DNA from 2 places in the Methylomonas sp. EFPC1 genome. Region 2 is predicted to be linked to the other one. Evidence: predicted binding sites of a transcription regulator. Region 2 holds the regulator's gene; the other holds the start of a gene.

Region 1 (3,125 bases), 1.9 Mb from region 2:
CCAATTGGCTGATGTCAGCTTTTTCCAAAGACAGACCTACTTCTTCAGAAATCACCACGCCGCCAGTCAGAACTGCGATGTCTTCCAGCATGGCTTTACGACGGTCACCGAAACCAGGTGCTTTAACCGCAGCCACTTTAACGATACCGCGCATGTTGTTGACAACCAAAGTTGCCAAGGCTTCGCCTTCTACGTCTTCCGCGATGATCAATAAAGAGCGGCCGGATTTAGCCACGCCTTCCAGAATCGGCAACATTTCGCGAATGTTGGAGATTTTTTTGTCGTACAACAGGACGAAAGGATCGTCCAATTCGACGCTCATGCTTTCTTGTTTGTTGATGAAGTACGGCGACAAGTAGCCACGGTCGAACTGCATACCTTCGACAACGTCCAGTTCGTTGTTCAGACCAGTGCCTTCTTCAACAGTAATCACGCCTTCTTTACCGACTTTTTCCATCGCTTCGGCAATGATCGCACCCACTGATTCGTCGGAGTTAGCAGAGATGGTACCTACTTGCGCGATCGCTTTGCTATCGCTGCAAGGTGTAGCGGCTTTTTCAATCGCTGCAACCGCTGTAGTGACTGCCAGATCGATACCGCGTTTCAGGTCCATTGGGTTCATGCCCGCTGCAACTGACTTCAAGCCTTCGTTAACGATTGCTTGAGCCAAAACAGTCGCAGTGGTAGTACCGTCGCCGGCTACGTCGGAAGTTTTAGAGGCAACTTCCTTCACCATTTGCGCGCCCATGTTTTCGAATTTGTCTTTCAATTCGATTTCTTTTGCAACCGATACACCGTCTTTGGTGATGGTTGGCGCGCCGAAGCTTTTATCCAATACAGCGTTACGGCCTTTAGGACCCAAAGTAACTTTTACTGCGTTAGCCAGAACGTTAACGCCTTGCACCATCAGTGCACGAGCGTCACCACCAAATTTTACGTCTTTTGCTGCCATTTCTTATTCCTGAGATATTGGTTAAATTGAAAAAGAGTGTGTCGAAGGAATTGGGATTAACCCAAAACACCCATGATGTCTTCTTCGCGCATGACGATGTATTGCTCGCCATCGACTTTAACTTCGGTGCCGGAATATTTGCCAAACAGTACTCTGTCGCCAACTTTAACTTCCAAGGCACGTACTTGGCCGTTATCTAACGGTTTACCTGAACCTACTGCCAATACTTCGCCTTCGCTAGGTTTTTCAGCAGCTGAACCCGGCAACACGATGCCGCCTGCGGTTTTGGTTTCTTCCTCAACACGTTTTACGACGATACGGTCATGTAACGGACGAATTTTCATCAATGTCTCCTTAATGTAGATAAAGTTAAAGGTTAAAAACTGTGTAAAGCAATTTAAAAAACAGCTACCCCTTACGGAGGAAGCGAGCTTTTAAGCGGCCTCAGTTTTATTAGCACTCTCTAGCAACGAGTGCTAATAATATCCGGCTTTTGCACTCTGTCAAGCTCTTTGGCATCATCTGCGCCTTACCCAAGCCATACACACTATGAACGACGAACAATTACTCCGTTACAGCCGGCAAATCATGCTGCCGCAAATCGATATTGCCGGTCAGCAAAAATTGCTCGATGCCAAAGTATTAATCGTCGGTGCCGGCGGTTTGGGCTCGCCTGCCTCAATGTACCTGGCTGCGGCCGGTGTCGGCCAGATCACCGTCTACGACGACGATCAAGTCGATTTAACCAACTTGCAACGCCAGATCGCTCACAACACAGCCGATATAGGGTTGGATAAAGTTATTTCAACCCAGCAGACTTTGGAAAAAATTAATCCGGGCGTAAAAGTGTTTGCTCACAAGCAACGTCTGGCTGACGAGCAATTACTTAAAGAAGTGACGGAGGCGGATGTGGTGCTGGACTGCAGCGATAATTTCACTACCCGGTTTGCCATTAACAAGGCATGTGTCGACCGGCAAACCCCTCTGGTTTCCGGCGCGGCGATCCGCTTTGAGGGTCAAGTCAGCGTATTTACCCCTGGGTTAAACGATAGCCCGTGCTATAACTGTCTTTATCAAAGCGACGGCGAGGAATTGCAAAATTGCGCCCGCAATGGCGTGATTGCGCCGATCACCGGCATCGTCGGCAGCATACAGGCCTTGGAGACGATCAAACTACTGGTCGGTACCGGCAGCACATTAACAGGCCGCTTGCTGTTGCTGGACGGCCTGAGTATGGAATGGCATAGCATGCGCTTGAAGAAAAACCCACATTGCCCGAGCTGCGGCGCGAAATAAGCTAATCCGCACAAAAAAGCCGGGCTAATCCCGGCTTTCTATTGCTGGCAAATAAGACGTAATTAATTTTTTCCCAGTTTGCCTTTAACCATCAGAATGGCTTTGCTGACATTTCTCAATAGCGCCGAATCGCTATCGCCGTGCGGCTCGATGTCGCCGAACGGTTCGCCATTCTTCATGGTGTACATGTAAATGAAATACCCCAACGGTGCGAAAGCGAAGATGGCAATAATCAACATCAACACCACTAATTCGATAACTCCGCCCATATATACCTCCAACTATTTGTTTTTATTTTAATTTAGAATGAGGCCATAGACCTCGGGAATGGACTATAACCCCATCCCTTTTAGGGAACAAGCACAAAGTATTCTTTGTCAACTTATGGTTTTAACCTCAGGCTAATTTAGCCTTGGGGCAACTACGCCAACGCCATTTTCAACTATCAATCTGAGCATATGGACCATTACCCTAAAGCCAACTGGCACAGCCAAACGCCGGAAACCGTATTAACGCATTTCGGCGTAGAGCTGGGTCAAGGCCTGAGCAGCGAGGAAGCGCAAAAACGCCGAGCGACTAGCGGCGCCAACCGCCTGACCGCTCGCCGCGGCAAAGGCCCTTTGCTTTTGCTATTGGCGCAATTTCATCAGCCCTTGATCTACATCCTGCTGTTTTCCGCGGCCACCACCGCTTTTTTAGAGGAATGGACCGACAGTAGCGTCATCTTCGGTGTGGTCATTATCAATGCGGTGATCGGCTTCGTTCAGGAAGCGAACGCGCTGAAAGCCATTAACGCCCTGGCTCAGACCTTGAATATCAGCAGCAACGTCCTGCGTGACGGCCAGCGCCGAAGTATTGCTGCTGCCGAGTTAGTTCC
Region 2 (3,125 bases):
AAAGCGATGATGGAAGGCGTGGTGCGCGCGCCTTCGCTGTTTTCGATAACCCGCGCGGTGCCGTTTTCCAGGACTGCGACGCAGGAGTTGGTGGTTCCTAAATCGATGCCGATCATTTTGCCCATTGATATTCTCCAGACTTGAATTGGTAATAAATTAAAAAGTTGTTAGCGATATGCGGTTGATCGTCTTAATTTCAAGCCTGCTCATCGATTTTTGCGCTATCGGCAGGTTTGTCCTCGGCTTTCGCCACCACCACCATGGCAGGGCGCAATAAACGGCCGTTCAACACATAGCCTTTTTGGAAGACGTTTAACACGGTATTGGGTTGGGCGGTGGCACTTGGCTGCATGACCATCGCCTGGTGCAATTCCGGATTGAATGCTTGACCGATGGGGTCGACAGTTTCGATATTAAACTTGGCAAATACCGACTCGAATTGCTTGATGGTCAATTCACTGCCTTCGCGTAGTTTCACTATCTCCGGGCTATCGCCGGTTGCCGCTTGCAGGCCTAATTCCAAACTATCCAGAACACTCAGCAATTCTTTCGCAAATTTGGCCAGACCGTATTTGCGTTCGTCGTCCAAGTCTTTTTGCACGCGCTTTTTTAAATTTTCCATCTCGGCCATCGTGCGAATGGCTTTATCTAGATTCGCAGCAGCTTGTTGCTGGGCCTGCTCCAATTGTTCCTGCAAGGCTTCCACAGTGACTGCGGCGGCGCCAGATGCTTCGGTTGGCTGTTCGTCGGCGTCGATTGGCTTGGTCTGTTCCAAAACTTCGGCGATCAAATCGCTATCCGATTGGGGTTCGTGGCTAGATTGCTGATGACTCATTACTTACTCCATGGTTCTAAATTTTTTGGTTGGCCTAACGATAGGGCCATTTATTTGGGATTCAAGGCCGCGCCCAATAATTTTGCCGTCACATCCACGAACGGAATCACTTTTTCATATGCCATTCGGGTGGGGCCGATCACGCCCAACACCCCCACCACTTCGTCATTCACTGAATAAGGCGCCGTCACCAGGCTGCAATGATCGAATGCGCTATAGCCGGACTCTTCACCGATAAAAATCTGCACGCCTTCGGCCTGTAGACACTGATCCAATAAATGAATGACGCCGCGCTTTTGGCTGAACGCTTCGAACAGCTGCTTCAAGCGCTCCATATCCGACAACTCGGAAAAGCCCATTAGATTGGTTTCGCCGCTCAACACATAATCATCGTTGGGTTGTTCGCTGAAGGTCAGCTGTGCCATGTTCACCGCGTCCATCATGCCTTGATTGACCTGCCGCTGATCGAGCTCCATCTCCCGCACCACCAAATCGCGAATTTTCGCCAAGCTGCGGCCGGAATAAACCGAATTCAAATAGTTGGCAGCCTGTTGTAATTCCGCAGGACTGAATTGCTTGTGGGTGTGAATAATTTTGTTGTGCACTTCCTGGTCGTCGGTGACGAAAATCACCAACACCCGAGTATTGGACATAGGCAGAAATTCGATGTGCCGCAAGGTGACGCTTTCTCTGCGCGGCAAAGTCACCACGCCGGCCATCCGCGTTACGTCCGACAATAATTTGGAAGCCTTGTTCAACACGTCACTCGCTTTATCCGCCTCCCCTTTCAGGCCATGTTGCAGTTGGTCCAATTCGCTGGATGCCAAAGGCTTGACGGTTAACAAACTGTCGACAAATAAACGATAGCCGCTCACGGTCGGGACTCGGCCGGCGGATGTGTGCGGGGAATGGATCAAACCCATCTCTTCCAGATCCGCCATCACATTGCGAATGCTGGCGGGGCTCAGCTTTAACTGCGGATCTTTAGATAACAAACGCGAACCAACAGGCTGGCCGTCCTGGATATAACGCTCAACCAAGGTTTTTAATAAATACAGCGATCTTTCGTTTAAATCTTGTCCGCCAGCCACGTCATCCCCCAAATTCCGTTAGCACTCGATATTGGTGAGTGCCAGACAGCAAAGCTATCAGCTGGGTCCGGCCTTGTCAACGGCTTGAACAGGTTATGAATAAACTAAGCGCTGCCAGCACAATCAAGGGCTGGGATTGAATATCCGAAGCCCCCGTGTCGTGGAGAACGGATCAATGGACAGTTTGTTCCGGAATTACGATTTTTAGATGTATCTTCGATATTGCCCAACAACCGGCAATAAAAAAACCCTGCAAGTCTTACGACTTGGCAGGGTTCTGATTCGATCTAGCGTTTGCTTATCTGGACTGTATGGCAGGAACGCAAACGGCCAATAAACCGCAACCGTCAGTGGTCTCAAGCCCCCATTTGGGAGAAAGACAACACATAGTAGCTATAGTAGGCAACGACAAAAAACAACAATACATTCAAAAACTTTTCTACTCTACTGTACTGTTCTTGTTGATATTTTTTACCATTTTTTATTCTCATTTTGTCCTCCTGTCGCATGAGTCATCCAAAAATTCAAAACCGGTTAATTGATTGGCGGTAGCTGATTAACGGCTCATGCTGTTGCCGAGCCAGGCGCCGGCGGCGGCACCGATGCCGGCTCCCAACGGATCGCCTCTACTCATCTCGTAACCCGCCGCACTGCCTAACGCGCCACCTACCAAGCCCTGAGTGGAGCGTTGGTCGTATCGGTCGTAGCGCGGCGCGGGCGGCGGTGCCGGGACGTACTGCGTAACCCTCCCCGGTACATACACCCGCTCGACCTCGACGTACCGGTCATGGTGGTGATGTTTGTGATGACCTCGCCCATGCCCGTCAGCGATGGCTATTGGCGAAACCAACAAACTGATTACAACGACACTTGCCACTCTAAACATAAATCCCCTTGATCGAGAATAATTCATCTATGAGTTGATTCTAGAGAGCAATGTTTAAGTCTTGATTAGGAAAAGATTAAGAACAGATGAAGACAGCAAAGCCGGCGCTTACATTGCCAATTTTTGTGAACTGTGCACGCTAAGCGAGGACTATAAACTACCAATAGCCATTACTCCGGATACTCGCAAACCGAATATCCGGAGCAGATTGCGCCGGAGGCGACAGTCACGCACATTAAAAGCTGTAAGACACTTCCCCGTAAACGGTGCGGCCGGCTTGTTGGTAAAAAGAGGAATATTCCCGATCCAACAG

What was found. The regulator HrcA, encoded in region 2, represses chaperone genes, less so after heat shock. The targets are predictions, from matches to a motif close to TNTTAGCACTCNNNNNNNNNGAGTGCTAANA.
Region 1: a site for HrcA is predicted at 1,404-1,434, ahead of groES (co-chaperone GroES). Genes of this name have one in related genera too.

The regions. Positions count from the first base shown of each region.
Region 1 is NZ_CP070494.1:617,539-620,663, reverse strand. It holds gene groL (chaperonin GroEL) at 1-952, opposite strand, end outside; gene groES (co-chaperone GroES) at 1,009-1,296, opposite strand; gene moeB (molybdopterin-synthase adenylyltransferase MoeB) at 1,502-2,248, shown strand; gene JWZ98_RS02850 (hypothetical protein) at 2,311-2,517, opposite strand; gene JWZ98_RS02845 (cation-transporting P-type ATPase) at 2,707-3,125, shown strand, end outside.
Region 2 is NZ_CP070494.1:3,611,872-3,614,996, forward strand. It holds gene dnaK (molecular chaperone DnaK) at 1-125, opposite strand, end outside; gene grpE (nucleotide exchange factor GrpE) at 197-835, opposite strand; gene hrcA (heat-inducible transcriptional repressor HrcA) at 886-1,926, opposite strand; gene JWZ98_RS23435 (hypothetical protein) at 2,283-2,417, opposite strand; gene JWZ98_RS16595 (glycine zipper 2TM domain-containing protein) at 2,483-2,812, opposite strand; gene JWZ98_RS16600 (TonB-dependent receptor) at 3,048-3,125, opposite strand, start outside.